Regions from separate parts of the Mesorhizobium sp. USDA 4775 genome, predicted to be linked through region 1. Evidence: predicted binding sites of a transcription regulator. Region 1 holds the regulator's gene; each other region holds the start of a gene.
The links. Region 1 encodes PhoB, which activates phosphate uptake and scavenging genes when phosphate is short. Its sites were predicted from a motif close to TGTCATNNANCTGTCAT; they were not measured.
Positions count from the first base shown of each region.

Region 1 (4,209 bases):
GCCCGAGCCCTTGATGAAGACATAGTTGCCTTCCGGCTTGGCCTTGAACACCGCGCTGGCCTGCAAGCGGCCGACTTCCTTGTTGTCGAAGGTCAGGTAGAAGACGTCCTTGTTCTCGATCAGGCGGTCATAGCCGACGACCGGAATGCCTTCGTCCAGCGCCTTCTGCACGGCTGGGCCGATGGCCGAGGCATCCTGGGCCAGGATGATCAGCGAATTGGCGCCCTGCGAGATCAGGCTCTCGACATCGGTAAGCTGCTTGCCGGGATTGGATTGCGCATCGGCGGAAATATATTTGTCGCCGGCGGCCTCGATCGCCTTCTTCATGGCGGCCTCGTCGGTCTTCCAGCGCTCTTCCTGGAAGTTGGACCACGAAACGCCGATGACCTTGTCCTTCGCCTGCGCGACCGACGCAAGCGTCAGCGACATGGCGACACCCGCCAGGATGGCGGCTGTGAATCTCTTCATGATATTCCTCCCTGCGCCGCGTATGGCGCGACCAAACTGGCCCTAAGGCCGGCACAGAGGCCCTATTTTTTCGAGCCTCGAAAAAACACTGATCCAACACCGGAACGCTGTCAACAACGATTCTGATGGATTTAGATGTCCCTCTGAATTTTTTTCGAGCTTCGCAATAAATAAATGACAGCACAGGCCGCTTCTGCCAGTATTTGACCGTGTCGCCGGCAGCGTTCGAGGGAGGACCGGAAGAACCGCGGCGACCGGGAGGATGTGAAAAACATGTCGGTCGGAATCCGCCACGACGATCTGCGCCGGCGCAACCGCGCCATGGTGATCGCGGCCGTGCGCCGGGCCGGCCGGCCCTCGCGCACCGAGATCGCAGCGACCACCGGCCTCAGCCATTCGACCATATCGGCGATTTCCTCCGACCTGATCGGTGAAGGCATCCTGGCCGAGGGCAAGCCGAGCGAGGCCGGCGCGCTGAAACGCGGCAGGCCGCAGGTCGGCCTCGGCCTCAATCCGGAGGCCACGGCTGTAATGACCGTGGTGCTGTCGCTGAATTTCCTATCGGTTGCAGTCATCGACTATGCCGGCCAGGTGATATCGGAGGAACAGCGCCGGCTGGACACGCTGACCATGTCGCGCGAGGCGCTGATCGGCGAGTGCGTGGCCATAGTGCGGCGGCGCCTCGAGGATCCCGACATCGACGTACGCAGCGTCGCCCGCATCGCGCTGGCGATCCAGGGCATCACCGACACCGAGGCCCGGGCGATGCTGTGGTCGCCGATCACACCGCAGACCGACATCGCCTTCGCCGACATACTCGAAGCCGAGTTCGGTATCCCCGCCACCATGGAAAACGACTGCAACATGATGGCGGTGGCGCTGCGCTGGCGCGATCCCGAGCGCTACCGTGACGACTTCATCGCCATCCTGCTTTCGCACGGCATCGGCATGGGGCTGGTGCTGAAGGGCGAGCTGTTCACTGGCACCCATTCCTCAGGCGGCGAATTCGGCCACATGATCCACCGGCCGGGCGGCGCGCTCTGCCGCTGCGGGCGGCGCGGCTGTGTCGAGGCCTATGCCGGCAATTACGCCATCTGGCGCAACGCCAGGCAGCTCAGCGAGGACACCGAGCCGGTGGCCGATGTCAGCGACGCGCAGATGCGGGCGCTGGCCGCGACGGCACGGGAACGGGACGGGCCCGAGCGCGAAGCCTACCGCAAGGCCGGGGAGGCACTCGGCTACGGCCTCGGCAGCCTGTTTGCGCTGATCGATCCCGCGCCCGTCGCCATGGTCGGCGTCAGCGCCGCTGCCTTCGACCTGATCGAGCCGGCATTGCGCGAGGCCATCGCCCAGACCGCCGGCGGCCAGCACTCGAAATCGATCTCCTTCGACACCGAGCCGAACGAACTGCCGCTGATCCGCGAAGGCTGTGCCATGCGCGCGCTGACCTTCGTCGACCAGGAGATTTTCGCGCCCGGCGTGCAAACGAAAGCAGGCCCTGCCGCGAAGAAAAACGTCGCCTGAGTCAGGTCGTGCTCAATCCTCGCGGATCGCGTAGCCCGCCCCACGGATGGTGCGGATGACATCCGGCATGCGGCCATTGTTGACCGCCTTGCGCAACCGGCCGACATGCACGTCCACGGTGCGCTCGTCGATGTAGATCGTCTCGCCCCAGACATTGTCGAGCAGTTGGCTGCGCGAGAACACGCGCCCGGGGTGCCGCATCATGAATTCGAGCAGGCGGAATTCGGTCGGCCCGAGCCGGATCTCGCTCTTCTTGCGGTAGACCCGGTGCGATTCACGGTCGAGCACGATATCGCCGACCTTGAGCACGCTGGACAGCACTTCCGGCTTGGCGCGGCGCAGCAGCGCCTTGACGCGGGCCATGAATTCCGGCGTCGAGAACGGCTTGACCAGATAGTCGTCGGCGCCGGTGGAGAGCCCACGTACACGGTCGCTTTCCTCGCCCCGGGCGGTCAGCATGATGATCGGCAGCCGCTCGGTCTCGGGCCGCATTCGCAGGCGCCGGCAGAGTTCGATGCCGGACACCGCCGGCACCATCCAGTCGAGCACAAGGAGGTCGGGCACGTTCTCCTGCAGGCGGATTTCGGCTTCGTCGCCGCGGGTCACCACCTCGACCTGGTAACCCTCCGATTCCAGATTGTAGCGGAGGAGCACGCCGAGCGGCTCCTCGTCCTCCACCACCATGATGCGTGGTGCGATCATCGATTGATTACCCCTGCGCTCAGGCCGCCGGCGCCGACATCGCCGTCTCGTCCTGTTTTGGACGGTTGGCGGGCAGTTGCGTGCCGGTCAGGACATAGTACGCATTCTCGGCGATGTTGGTCACATGGTCGCCGATGCGTTCGAGATTCTTGGCGCAAAACAACAGATGCGTGCAAGCCGTGATGTTGCGCGGGTCTTCCATCATATAGGTCAGCAATTCGCGGAAGACGGAGGTGTATTTGACGTCGATGCGCTCGTCGTCGGCGCGCAGCTTCGCCAGTGCCGCGGCATCGCGCGCCGCATACTCCTCGATCACACCCTGCACCTGGATCAACACCAGCTGCGCCATGGCGTCGATGGAATGCGACAGGTCGCGCGGCGTGGCGCTGAGGCCGACAGTGCCGACGCGCTTGGCGATGTTCTTGGCAAGGTCGCCAATGCGTTCGAGGTCGCCGGCCATGCGGATCGAGCCGACGACATGGCGCAGGTCGTCGGCCATCGGCTGGCGCTTGGCGATCAGCGTGATGGCGCGGTCGTCGAGTTCGCGCTGGCGCGCATCCATGATGGCGTCGTCGGAGACGACGCGCTGAGCGAGAGCATTGTCGGAGTTCAGCAGTGCCTTGGTGGCGCCGCCGACCATCGAGCCGGCGAGGTCGCCCATGTCGCTGATCAGCCTGCTGATCTGTCCGAGATCCTCGTCGAAGGCTGCGACTGTGTGTTCGGCCATGATCCTGGTCCTCGTATGCGTGCGATCAGCCGAAGCGGCCGGTGATGTAGTCTTGCGTGCGCTTCTCGCGAGGCGACGTGAAGATCTTCTCGGTGCGGTCGAACTCGACCAGTTCGCCCAGATACATGAAGGCGGTCTGCTTCGAGACGCGCGCCGCCTGCTGCATGTTGTGGGTGACGATGACGATCGTGTAGTCGGCCTGCAGCTCGTCGATCAGCTCCTCGATCTTGGCGGTCGACAGCGGGTCAAGCGCCGAGGCCGGCTCGTCGAGCAGGATCACCTCCGGCTTCACCGCCACGGTGCGGGCGATGCACAGCCGCTGCTGCTGGCCGCCCGACAGGCTGAGGCCGCTGGCATTGAGCTTGTCCTTGACCTCGGTCCACAGCGCCGCGCGCTTGAGCGCCTGCTCGACACGGCCGTCCATCTCGGCCTTGCTGATCTTCTCGTAGAGCCTGACGCCGAAAGCGATGTTCTCGTAGATCGACATCGGGAACGGCGTCGGCTTCTGGAACACCATGCCGATCTTGGTGCGCAGCAGGTTGAGATCCTGCGAACGGTCGAGGATGTTCTGGCCGTCGAGCAGCACCTGGCCCTCGGCGGTCTGCTTGGGATAAAGCTCGTAGATGCGGTTGAAGACGCGCAGCAGCGTCGACTTTCCGCAACCCGACGGGCCGATGAAGGCGGTGACGCTGCGCTCGGGCAGCGACAGCGTGATATCCTTCAGCGCCTTCGACTGGCCGTAGTAGAAGTTGAGGTTCTTGACCTCGATCTTGGCCTTGGTCACCGCC
Region 1 is NZ_JBSSFM010000001.1:246,147-250,355, forward strand. It holds gene xylF (D-xylose ABC transporter substrate-binding protein) at 1-468, opposite strand, end outside; gene ACVILI_RS01210 (ROK family protein) at 742-1,992, shown strand; gene phoB (phosphate regulon transcriptional regulator PhoB) at 2,005-2,694, opposite strand; gene phoU (phosphate signaling complex protein PhoU) at 2,714-3,421, opposite strand; gene pstB (phosphate ABC transporter ATP-binding protein PstB) at 3,447-4,209, opposite strand, start outside.

Region 2 (4,209 bases), 4.6 Mb from region 1:
GCCGGTGGCCGCGGCGCCACCCGACACGGCGTTCGGCGACACCGCGACCATGTACGCGGCGCGCACCGACGAGGGCTATCAACTGCCGGCGATCCCGGTGGCCAAGCTCGATCCGAAGTTCGTGCGCCAGATCGTGGTCGACCCGACCGGCGAAAAGCCCGGCACCATCGTCGTCGATGTCTCCGAGCACTTCCTCTATCTGGTGCGCGACGGCGGCAAGGCCATCCGCTACGGCGTCAGCTTAGGGAAGGCCGGTTTCGGCTGGACCGGCAGCGCCGTGGTTCAGGCACGGAAGAAATGGCCGGTGTGGACGCCGCCGCCGGAAATGATCCAGCGCCGGCCGGAACTGGCGAAATTCAAGGACGGCATGCCGCCCGGCCCGCAGAGCCCGCTCGGCGCCCGCGCGCTCTACCTGTTCCGCGACGGCAAGGACACGATGTACCGGCTGCACGGCACACCGGAGTGGGATTCCATCGGCAAGAATGCGTCGTCGGGCTGTGTGCGCTTCATGAACCAGGACATCATCGACCTCTACAGCCGCGTCAACGGTCCCGCGCAGGTCTTCGTGCGGCCCAACCTGTCGGCTGCCGGCAAGATCATGGCCGTGTCGAGCAGGACGGCCGAGCCGATCGATGCCGGCGTGCCGAAGGATGCCGAGTTCTTGAAGTAAGTACCTCCACGATCGACGGTTCGATCGGAATAACTCAGGCGGACGCGCCAAGCGCGTCCGCCTGGATCGCCCTGATTACTTCTTGGCCAGACCCGGCAGCGTGACCTGATAGACCAGGAACATGGTGTCGACATTGGCGCCGTCATCGGCCTTGTAGGGCGCGCCGATCTGAAAACCGTCCTGGGCAAGGAAGTCGTTGTCATTGGCGACGAACAGGAAATAGTCGTCGGGCAGCTTCGGATCGAGCACGCTGGCCAGCGACATCGCTTCCCATTTCTCGGACAGGTTGTTGTGGTCGTTCGGCGCGCCATTGTGCAGGCCGAAGCGATTGAGCTGCGCATTGTCGTTGATGTCGATGAACGGCGTCAGTCTGGCCGGCGTCACCGACGGATCGAGCACGCCCTTGGGTGCGACCGGCCTGTCGGCGGCGTCGAAAGGGCCGCCTGTGATGTCGGTCGCGGCCGAAACGTCGACGACGAAGATCTGGCGCAGAAGCGAGGTGTCGCCCTTGACGCCCTGGCCGTTGCCGCTGTCACGCGCAAGCATCAGGAACGCCGTGTCCGACAGCGCCACGATCTCGCTTTGCGCGGCGACCTTGGTCTTGCCCTTGGCGTCCTTGAACACCGGCAGCGGCACGACATATTCGTGCGCCAGCTTCAGACGGGCGAGGTCGGAGGCGTCATAGACCAGCGCCCTGGTGTTTTGCCGGGTCGAACCTGAATCGCCGCCATCCTGCCGCGTCGCCGACTGCAGCACGGCGATCAGGAACTTGCCGTCCGGCGTCATCGCCATGCCTTCCAGGCCCTGGTTGTTCTGGCGGCCGGTCTCGGGATCCTTCGGGTCGGGCTCGGCGGCACCGGGGCCAGGATTGTCCGAGGAGAAGTTCGGCGCGCCCTTGCGCATCGGCACCAGCGCCGCCGGCGGCTGTGTCGCCGACAGCAGACGGCCCTGCGCCGAGAAGCGGTAGATGTTGGGGCCATATTCGTCGGAGATGAACATCGAGCCGTTGGGCAGCCGCACGATCGCCTCGTTGTCGAGGGCGAGCTTGCCATTGGTGGCGGCGGGCAGCATCGGCATGTCGCCGGTGGCGGCGCGCACATCCGACAGCGGGTCGAGCCCGGTGGCATTGGCGCCCTTGTCGTCGGTGAGCAGCATGGTGTCGGTGAGCGTCGCCTTGACTTCGTTCTGTTCCTGGCCAGCGGAGCCTGCTGCTGCCGGCGTGAACTCGATGCCGATCGTGTTGAGGCGCGGCCGGTAGTCGGTGGTGCCGGCGACATTGTAGCCGCGATCCGGCAGCAGCCAGAGCGACCCCTTGTAGGTGCCCGCATCATGCGTCCAGCTCGATGTGTCGATCGCCATGCCGGAACCCGAGCCGAACGTCTCGCCGAATTTGTCGCGCTGTGCGGCAGGGATGCGGCCGACGCCGACCAGGCCCTTGTTGACGAGGCCGCCTGCTGTCGTGGTGCTGTCGGCGAGCGCCGGCGTGAGAGCGGTGAACAAGGCCAGCGCGATCCCGAGCGAGGCGGTTCGGTGCAGGTGTTTCATGGATGATCCTCTTTGTGAAAGATGTGCCGGGGCGGCCGAAAAGCTGAAAGAGGCGGTACATCGATGATGCCGCGCGCCGCCCCCCGAAAGCGGTCTACGGCGCGAACATGATGCTTGCGTGACAGTGCGGCATGCCTGCCCGCCGGCGTGTTCGCCGGCCGAAAAAACACCCGCTCGGATGCGCAAGTGCAGTACTGGACACTTATGTCTAGTGCGTATATGTTGCTGCCTCGGACGCATTGGGAGGGAAGCCTTGAAGTCGCACTACCGTGCAGTCGTCATCGGGGGCGGGGTGGTCGGCGCCTCGGTGCTCTACCACCTGACGCGGTTCGGCTGGTCCGATGTGGCGCTGATCGAACGTGCGGAACTGACGGCCGGCTCGACCTGGCATGCGGCTGCCGGGTTTCATGCGCTCAACGCTGATCCCAACGTCGCGGCGCTGCAGGATTACACCATCAAGCTCTATCGCGAGATCGAGGCCGAATCCGGCCGGGATATCGGCTTGCACATGACCGGCGGCGTCAACATGGCCAGCGATCCCCAGCGCTGGGAATGGCTGAAATCGGCATGGGCGGTGTTCCAGTCGGTCGGCATCGAAACCGCCCGGCTGGTGACGCCCGACGAAATCAAGGAAATCTGTCCGATTGTCGACGTCACTGGCGTGCTCGGTGGTCTCTACGATGCCAATGAGGGTCATCTCGACCCCTATGGCACGACGCATGCCTATGCGGGTGCCGCCAAGAAGCGCGGCGCCGACGTGATCCTGCGCAACCGTGTCGCCGAGTTGAAGTCTCGCGCGGACGGCCATTGGGACGTCGTCACGGAGCAGGGCACCATCATCGCCGAGCATGTCGTCAACGCCGGCGGGCTGTGGGCAAAGCAGCTCGGCCGCATGGCCGGCGTCGACCTGCCGGTGACGCCGATGGAGCACCATTATTTCGTCACCGAGGACATTCCCGAGATCGCCGCTCTCGACCGGGAGCTTGGCCTTGCGGTCGATCTCGACGGCTTTTCCTACCTGCGCCAGGAGCGCAAAGGCGTGCTGCTCGGCGTCTACGAGCAGAACCCCAAGCATTGGAACATGGACGGCGCGCCATGGGACTACGGCATCGAGCTGATCCCGGAGGACATAGACCGCATCAGCCCCGAACTCGCCAAGGCGCATGAGCGCTTTCCCTGCCTGGCGAGCGCCGGCGTCCGCAAATGGGTCAACGGCGCTTTCACCTTTACCCCCGACGGCAATCCGATCGTCGGACCGGTGCGCGGCCTGAAAAACTACTGGGTCGCCTGCGGCGTCATGGCCGGCTTCAGCCAGGGCGGCGGTGTCGGCAAATCGCTGGCCGAATGGATGATCCACGGCGAGCCGCAGGCCGACATTTTCGGCATGGACATTGCCCGCTACGGCGCCTTCGCCGCCAACCGCGAATATCTCAGACAAACGACGCGGCAATTCTATGCGCGCCGTTTCGTCATGACTTTCCCCAATGAGCGGCTGCCGGCGGGCCGGCCCTTGAAACGCCCCGGCGCCTATGACGGGATGAGTGCGGCGGGCTGCGAATGGACGGCGTCGTGGGGGCTGGAAATCCCGGCCTATTTCGCACCGATGGGCTTTCGCGAGAACACCACGCTCAAGCGCTCCAACGCCTTCGACATCGTCGGCGATGAAGCGCTGCAGGTCCGGCGCACCGCCGGTCTCGTCGATATCTCGGCCTATGCGCGCTATTCCGTGTCGGGGCCAAGTGCACAGGCATGGCTCGACCGGCTGCTGGCCTGCAGGCTGCCGAAGGCGGGACAGGCGCGGCTGGCGCCGATGCTCGGGCCGGATGGACGGCTGAAGGGCGACCTCACCGTGATCAACTGGCCCGACGGCGACTATTGGCTGATGGGCTCCTACTATCTCAGGGAATTCCACATGCGCTGGTTCGAGAGACAGGCAGGAGAGGGCGTCACGGTCACCGACATCTCGGACGCGACGGGCGGCTTCCTGCTGACCG
Region 2 is NZ_JBSSFM010000001.1:4,804,763-4,808,971, reverse strand. It holds gene ACVILI_RS23520 (L,D-transpeptidase) at 1-670, shown strand, start outside; gene ACVILI_RS23515 (esterase-like activity of phytase family protein) at 746-2,215, opposite strand; gene ACVILI_RS23510 (GcvT family protein) at 2,469-4,209, shown strand, end outside.
Region 2: a site for PhoB is predicted at 2,323-2,339, ahead of ACVILI_RS23515 (esterase-like activity of phytase family protein). Genes of this name have one in related genera too.

Region 3 (4,209 bases), 1.6 Mb from region 1:
CGCGGCCGTACCGTGCAACTCGGGCCGATGCTCGACGCCATTCTCAGCCGCCACGATTATCCCGAGCCGGTCGCCCGCCTGCTGGCGGAAGCCTGTGTACTGACGGTGCTGCTCGGCACCTCGCTCAAATTCGAGGGCAAGTTCATCCTGCAGACCCGCACCGATGGGCCGGTCGACATGCTGGTGGCGGATTTCACCACGCCGTCGGCGCTGCGTGCCTATGCGCGCTTCGATGCCGATAGGCTCGAGGCGCTGGTCGCCGCAGGCGAAACGTCCCAGCAGACGCTGCTCGGCGGCGGCGTGCTGGCACTGACCATCGACCAGGGCGCCCATACGCAGCGCTATCAGGGCATCGTCCAGCTCGATGGCGAAACCCTGGAAGACGCGGCGCGCACCTATTTCCGCCAGTCGGAGCAGATCCCGACGGATATCAGGCTCTCGGTCGCCAAGCTGTTGACGCCCGGCGTCGGCGGCGCGCGCGAGCAGTGGCGTGCTGGCGGCATCCTGGCGCAGTTCCTGCCGCAGTCGCCTGAGCGCATGCGCGTTCCGGACCTGCACGGCGGCGACGGCGATCCGCGCGAGGAGATCCATGATCCCACGGACAATTCCTGGCAGGAATTGCTGGCGCTGCTCGGCACGATCGAGCCGACCGAGTTGATCGACCCGACGATCGGCGCCGAACGGCTGCTCTATCGCCTGTTCCACGAGCATGGCGTACGCGTCTTCGGCGGCGTTCCCGTGGCCGACCAGTGCTCATGCTCGCGCGACAAGATCCGCGGCATCCTCGAGGGCTTCTCCGCGCAGGAGATCGAGGACAGCACCGAGGATGGCGGCATCCACGTCGCCTGCGAATTCTGCTCGACACAGTACGACTTCGATCCGGCGGAATTTGCCGCACAGTAAAGCCATTCCTTCTCCCCGTGGAACGGGGAGAAGGACGCTAATTCACCGTCCGCCGCGTCCCCGGCAGGTCCAGCGAGAACGCCGGGATGGCGATGTCGAAGGTCTCGCCGCGCTTGTTGCGCATCGTGTAGTGCCCGACCATGATGCCTGAGGGCGTCGAGAGCGGGCAGCCGGACGTGTATTGATAGCTGTCGCCGGGATTGAGTTCGGGCTGGTCGCCGACGACACCCGGGCCGCGCACTTCCTCGACTCGGCCGGCACCGTCGGTGATGTGCCAATAGCGCGACAGAAGCTGCACGAATTCGTCCGACTGGTTGTCGATCGTTATCTGATAGCCCCAGACAAAGCGGTTCTCGGAAGGATCGGAGCGGTCCTCGAGATAGAACGGCCTGACCTGCACTTCGATGTTGCGCGTGACGGCGCGGTACATAAGCGGCTCCAAAACAATCTAAAGCATGATCCCGAAAAGTGGGAACCGGTTTTCGGAAAAGATCATGCTCAAACCAACAGAACCTTTCGGCGCTCCCGGCGAGCAGGTCAACGTGCGCGTCTTGTCGCGGCTCGTCTTGAAACGCAGGTGCCGGCAAAGAATGTCATTTAAGTGACACATGACAATGGTGGTGTGCACGAACCGGGCGACTCGGCGCTCTGTCGAACTATTGAAAACGGCCACGATGCGGGCCGTCTCTTCTGGAGTGACCAGATCTCGATGGAACTCGCTCTCATAGCCGCCTCGCTTTCGACTGCTATTATCCTTTCAAACACCGCCAGTATCCTTCTCGCCGCCTCACAGCTGAGACGGCGCACAACGATCGCACCGCCGGCCGGCAAATCGCCGCCGGTATCGATTGTCATACCCTCGCGCGGCGTCGAGCCGTTCACGCAGGAGACGCTGGAGCGCGCCTTCTCGCTAGACTGGCCCCGCTACGAGCTGATCTTCTGCGTCGCTCATGGAGACGACCCAGTGGTCAGGCTGATCCGTGCCGCCATTGGCCGCTTTCCAAAAGTGCCGGCCCGGCTGTTGATCGGCGACGACCGCGTCAGCGCCAATCCCAAGCTCAACAATTGCGTCAAGGGCTGGGAAGCCGCGCGGCACGATTGGGTTGTCCTGGCCGACTCCAACGTGCTGATGCCGAGAGACTACGTCCAGCATCTGATGGCGGCGTGGCGGCCGGACACCGGCCTTGTCTGCTCGACACCGATCGGTTCGCGGCCGGAGGGCTTCTGGGCCGAGGTCGAATGCGCCTTCCTCAACACGCTGCAGGCGCGCTGGCAATATGCCGGCGAGGCGCTCGGCCTTGGCTTTGCCCAGGGCAAGAGCATGTTGTGGAACAAGCCGATGCTGGATGCCAATGGCGGCATCCGCGCGCTGGCCGCCGAAATCGCCGAGGACGCCGCCGCGACCAAGCTGGTCAGTGGGCTTGGCCTGCGCGTCAATCTCGTCGCGGCACCCTTCGAGCAGCCGCTTGGCCGACGCACGCTTGGCACGATCTGGTCGCGCCAGGCCCGCTGGGCGCGCTTGCGCCGCGTCACCTTCCCACGGTTCTTCGCGCCGGAAATCCTGACCGGCGCGGTGGTGCCGCTGGCGCTTGCGCTGGTTGCGGCGGCAAGCGCCGGCTTCAGCCTGCCGCTGACGGCCATCGCCGTGCTGGCGGCCTTTTATCTCCCGGAATGCGCCCTGGCCTGGTCCAAGGGCTGGCACCTTTCGCCGCGCACGGTCGCGGCGATGATTGCGCGGGACTTGCTGCTTCCAACCATGTGGGGGCGCGGCTGGCTCGGCGGCGCCGTCGACTGGCGCGGCAATGCGATGACCATCGGCACCAAGGCGGCCGAACTGGAAGAGGCGTCGTCGCGCGCCTGATCGCGGCGCGGACGACCTACCTCGACGACCCTCTATTTAGCGGCCTTGAGAGCCTGCGCGATGTCTTCCAGAAGGTCATCGGTATCCTCCAGGCCGACCGACAGCCTGAGCGTTCCTGGCCCGATGCCGAGTTCGGCGCGCGCCTCGTCGCTCAAGTTCTTGTGCGTGGTCGTCGCCGGATGGGTGATCAGGCTCTTGGCGTCGCCGAGATTGTTGGAGATCAGCACGATGTCGAGCGCGTTCTGCAGGGCGAAGGCCGCCTGCTTGCCGCCCTTGACGTCGAGGCAGATCAGCGTCGAGCCGCCCGACATCTGCTTCTTGACGATCGCGGCCTGCGGATGGTCGGCGCGGCCGGGATAGATGACGCGGGCGATCTGCGGCTGGTCGGCGAGGAAATCTGCGATCTTGCCGGCGCTCTCCGTCTGCTGGCGCACGCGCAGCGGCAGCGTCTCCAGGCCCTTCAGCAGCGTCCAGGCGTTGAAGGGCGACAGGCTGGGGCCGGTGTGGCGGAAATAATCATGCAAATTCTCGTCGATCCACTTCTTGTCCGACAGGATCACGCCGCCGAGACAGCGGCCCTGGCCGTCGATGTGCTTGGTTGCCGAATAGACGACGATATGCGCGCCGAGCTGCAACGGCTTCTGCTGCAGTGGCGTGGCAAAGACATTGTCGACGACAAGCCGCGCGCCGATCGAGTTGGCGAGCGCAGCCACAGCGGCGATGTCGACCACTTCCAGCGTCGGGTTGGTCGGGCTCTCCAGGAAGAACAGCTTGGTGTTGGGCCTGACCGCCTTTTCCCAGTTGGCGATATCGGTGCCGTCGACCAGCGTCGCCTCGATGCCGTAGCGCGGTGCCAGCGTCTCGACCACCCAGCGGCAGGAGCCGAACAGCGCGCGCGCCGCCACGATATGGTCCCCGGCCTTGACGCTGCACAGAAGCGCCGCTGTCACGGCCGCCATGCCCGATGCCGTGGCGCGTGCGTCTTCCGCGCCTTCCAGCGCGCACATGCGCTTTTCGAACATGTCGACGGTCGGATTGGCGTAGCGCGAATAGATGAAGCCGGGTTCCTCGCCCTTGAAGCGGGCTTCGGCGGCTTGCGCCGTTTGATAGACATAGCCCTGGGTCAGGTACATCGCCTCGGAGGTCTCGCCGAAGCCGGAACGCAGGGTTCCGCCATGCACGAGGGCTGTCTGAGGCTTCCAGTTGCGCTTCTTGTTGCTCATCGCTTTGTTCCAGACACAAAAAAACCGGCCGCGAAAGTCGCAACCGGTCCATACAGCCTCGCGGCCAACGGTCCTTTAGCGACTTGTTTAACGTGGCTGCAAGCCGACCGGCCAAATCACCACGGGATAACGACCCTTTAGACCCGTACCACGCTTGCGTCAATTGCCGGCTTCATTAAGAGGTTTGTACCAGGCAGGTTCCGCAAGAATGTTCCATGTTTT
Region 3 is NZ_JBSSFM010000001.1:1,825,572-1,829,780, forward strand. It holds gene ACVILI_RS08955 (Hsp33 family molecular chaperone) at 1-903, shown strand, start outside; gene apaG (Co2+/Mg2+ efflux protein ApaG) at 941-1,333, opposite strand; gene ACVILI_RS08965 (ceramide glucosyltransferase) at 1,613-2,764, shown strand; gene ACVILI_RS08970 (O-succinylhomoserine sulfhydrylase) at 2,797-3,987, opposite strand; SAM riboswitch at 4,043-4,120, opposite strand.
Region 3: a site for PhoB is predicted at 1,495-1,511, ahead of ACVILI_RS08965 (ceramide glucosyltransferase). Genes of this name have one in related genera too.

Region 4 (4,209 bases), 970 kb from region 1:
GCGGCGGACGAATTCCAGCCGGGTCTCATCGGCGAAGAGGGCACGGGCGTAACCGATCACCGTGTCCTTGCCGGCGCCGCTCGGCCCCACGACGGCGACAAAGACGCCATGACGCACAGGGAACGTTTCAGCGGACAACTCGCGCTCGATCAAGGCCGACACCATCATGCGACCCGGCGCCCTTGCCGCCAGACGGTGCGCACCACCGGAACATGGTCGTCGACGCGCACGCGCACCAGGTCGGCGCGGCGGCCCTGCTCGATGACGCCGCGGTCGGTCAGGCCAACGGCCTCGGCCGGGTTCTTCGACACCATGGCGACCGCCTGCGGCAGCGAAATGCCTTCGACCATGTCGCCGAGGAAGAAGGCCGACTGGATCAGGCTGAAGGGAATATAGTCTGATGACAAGATGTCGAGCAGGCCGTCGCCGGCCAGCGCGCGCGCCGAGACATTGCCCGAATGCGAGGCGCCGCGCATGACATTCGGCGCACCCATCAGAACACCCAGGCCCGCGGCCTTCGAAGCGCGCGCCGCTTCCTCGGTGGTCGGGAACTCGGCAACGCGCACGCCCTGCTCGATCGCCTCGTCGACATGGCCCGATGTGGCGTCGTCATGGCTGGCAAGCACAATGCCGCGCTCACGGCAGGCAGCCGCGATCACCGCGCGGTTCGGCGCCGAATAGCGCGCCGATTCCGCCAGCCGCTTTTCGCAGAACAGTTTGAAGTCGCGGTCGGTCAGCTTCAGCTTGCGCTGGTAGTAATAGGCATAGGTTTCGAGATTGACGAACTGACGCTGGCCGGGCGCATGGTCCATCAGCGAGGCCAGCTTGACCCGGTCGTCCCGGTCGAAATCGGCGAAGGCCTGCAGGCAGTCCGGCGCCGAAACCTCGCAGCGCAGATGCAGGAAGTGATCGGCGCGCAGACGATCCTGCGCGACGCTGTCCTCGATGGCATCGGCCAGCTTGCGGATATCGGCTAAGGTGAGGTCGGCGTCCTCGTCCATGCCGACGCGCAAGGCGTCGAGCACGGTGGTGATGCCGGCCGTCGCCACCTGCGCGTCATGGGCAAGCACTGCGGCGATCGGATTCCAGCGCACCTTAGGCCGGGGTGCGTAATGGCCTTCCAGGTGGTCGGTGTGCAGCTCGACCAGCCCGGGAATGACATAGTCGCCGCCCATGTCCTCGCCCGACCGGCTGCCGCCGGCATCGATGCCGGCGATAAAGCCATCACGCAGCACCAGCGACCCCTCGACGATCTCGTTGGCAAGCACGATGCGGGCGTTGGAAAGAGCGGTTTCGGCGGTCATTTCGGGCAGTCCTTTGGTTCTTCGAGCAGGTTAGTTCAGGCAGTTTTCCTTGCCGGGCGGCGTCCCAGCGCGTGCTGCGAAAGCACCATGAACGGCGCGCCCGGTTCGGGCTCGATAAACAGCGTCAACGCGTCGACCAGCACCGGCTGCCGCAACACATCCGCGAACAGGCTGTCGATTGCTGCGCGCAAACGAGGGCTTTCCTGTGGCCCGGCGCGGCCCGACAGAGTCATGTGGAAGCGGAAGGTCTCGAAGACATAGGGGTAACCCCACTGGCAGAGATTGCGGAACTCGGCCGGCTTCAGCGAATCCGGGCTGCGCCGTTCGATCTCGGCCTCGGTCAGTGGCGCGCGGAAGCGGTCGAAATCGCGCACCACCTCGTCGGCGAAACGGTTGAGCGGCGGCAGCGGTCCTTCCGGCACCAGCGCGAAGAAGCTGTCGATCTGGCTGACGAAGAGACGCGGGATCGTCACAACCGGCGTCGCTTCGGCAAAATGGTCGATTGCGGCGCGCAGCGACGTCTCGGTCTCGCTGGCAGCCAGGCGAAAGGGTGCTTTCAGCGTCGCGTGGAAGCCATAGCGGCGTGCCGAGGCGGTGTGGAAGGCAACTTCCTCCGCCGCCAGATCGGCCACGGCCTCAACCGGCCTTGTCGCCGCGCCGAATGGGTCACGGCCCAGCCAGTTGGCGGCGATCCGCGCCAGCGGTTCGTCCTGCCGGGGGGTGAAGTAGATGGCATAACGCATCGAAAATCCTCGTCAGACCGCTGCCATAGGTGATTTCCATGACGGATTGACGAAGCTTTGAAGGGTTTTCGAAGGCAAATCGACCCAATAGGTCCTTAGCCGACGATTTTTCCGAGCTGGACCAATAAGTTCAGCCGGAAACGCAAAACGGTCAGGCCTTCATCAACCATTCGTGCTCGGGCGCATTGTGGAATTTCCACGTCCGCTTCGGCCCGGCCATGACGTTGAGATAGTAGAGATCGTAGCCATGGCAGGCGGCGCAGGGGTGATAGCCTTTGGGCACCAGCACGACATCGCCATCCTCGATCGCCATGGCTTCGTCCAGCGCGCGATGGCCATTCGTGTCGGCATCGGTGTAGACGCGCTGGAAGGCAAAGCCCTGCGGCGGGTTGAGGCGGTGGTAATAGGTCTCCTCGAGATAGGATTCTGCCGGCAGATTGTCCTGGTCATGCTTGTGCGGCGGATAGCTCGACGTGTGGCCGCCCGGCGTGATGACCTCGACCACCAGCAAGGAATCGGCCGGCTTGCCTTCCGGCAGGATGTTGGTGACGTAGCGCGTGTTGGTGCCCTTGCCGCGCACCTCCTGGCCGAGATCGTCCGGCCCGATCACCCGAACCGGCAAGCCGCCGCCGAGGCCGGGGGCCGAGCAGACTGCGAGTTCCAATTCGGTGTCCGCTGTCACCGACCAGTCCGATCCCTCGGGCACATAGACCGACCACGGCTTGCCCTCGAAAGGCGACATACGCGCGCCGAGCAGGCCGAGATCCTTGCCGCCGGCTGTCGCGCTGCCCTTGCCGGTGACGAACACCAGGCAGACTTCGCGGTCTTGCGTCTTTCCCGAGGCGCTTTCGCCGGGCTGCAGCCGATGCAGGTCGAAACCGACATAGGTCCAGCCGGCGCTTTTCGGCGTCACATGGGCAACGCGGCCATGGCCCTTGTCGGCCTTCACCAGCAGCTTCGACATCGGGTTACTCCTTCGGTTCGGACTCGGCCGGCGCCTTGTTCTCATCAACCGGCTTGTACAGATAAAAAAACTGCCAGACGGCATAGCCGGCGAAGCCGAGCGCGATGGTGCCCCAGAATGGCGTGCCGGTGGTGAACTCGATGATCGACCAGATGATACAGACCGCGACGACGGCGACACGCCGCCACAACGGGCGGAAGAAGGGGTGCTCGGAATCTTTCATCGGGCCAATCTACAGCAACCTGCCTCGCCGTGAACCCGTCGCGTCAGGCATTCGGAAAACCCTGGGTTTCGACCGTGTAGCCGGCTGATGTCATCACCCGCATCAGCTCCTTGTGGCCGACCTGCGCCATCTTGAGCGGCGGGTTCTTCTTCGGGTCCTGCTCGGCCTCGACCACGAACCAGCCTTCATAGCCATGGTCGGCGAAGCGCTGCACGATGGCGCCGAAGTCGAGCGAGCCGTCGCCCGGCACGGTGAAGGCGCCGAGCGCCACGGCGTCGAGGAACGACTGTTTCGTGCGGTCGAGCCTGTCGATCACATCCATGCGCACATCCTTCACATGCACATGGCTGATGCGCTTGTGGTGGTTGTCGATGGCGCGCAGCACATCGCCGCCGGCAAAGGCCAGGTGTCCGGCATCGAGCAGCAGCGGAATGCCTTCGCCGGAATGGCGCATGAATGCATCGAGCTCCGGCTCGGTCTCGACCACCGCCGCCATGTGGTGATGATAGGACAGCGGCATGCCTTGTTCGGCGCACCATTCGCCGAATTCGGTCAGGCGCCTTGCATAGGCCTTCATCTCGTCGCCGGTGAGTTTCGGCTTGGTGGCCAGCGGCTTCGAGCGGTCGCCCTGGATCGAGCGGCCGACCTCGCCATAGACGATGCAAGGCGCGTTGACCGCCTTGAACAGCTCGATCATCGGCTGGATGCGATCCTTGTTCTTGCTCATCTCCTCATCGACCAGCGTGCCGGAAAACCAGCCGCCGCACAGCGTCACGTCGGCGGCTTTCAGGATCGGCAGCATGACAGCGGGATCGTTGGGGAAGCGCCGCCCCATCTCCATGCCGGTGAAGCCGGCCGAGCGCGACTGGCGCAGGCACTCCTCCAGCGACACGTCATCGCTCAGTTCCGCAAGATCGTCGTTCCACCACGCGATGGGGGACATGCCCAGTTTGGCTTTCAAGTCGTCACTCCAGT
Region 4 is NZ_JBSSFM010000001.1:1,212,634-1,216,842, forward strand. It holds gene phnN (phosphonate metabolism protein/1,5-bisphosphokinase (PRPP-forming) PhnN) at 1-168, opposite strand, end outside; gene ACVILI_RS06150 (alpha-D-ribose 1-methylphosphonate 5-triphosphate diphosphatase) at 165-1,304, opposite strand; gene ACVILI_RS06155 (DUF1045 domain-containing protein) at 1,340-2,047, opposite strand; gene iolB (5-deoxy-glucuronate isomerase) at 2,199-3,011, opposite strand; gene ACVILI_RS06165 (hypothetical protein) at 3,016-3,234, opposite strand; gene iolE (myo-inosose-2 dehydratase) at 3,278-4,195, opposite strand.
Region 4: a site for PhoB is predicted at 2,086-2,102, ahead of ACVILI_RS06155 (DUF1045 domain-containing protein). Genes of this name have one in related genera too.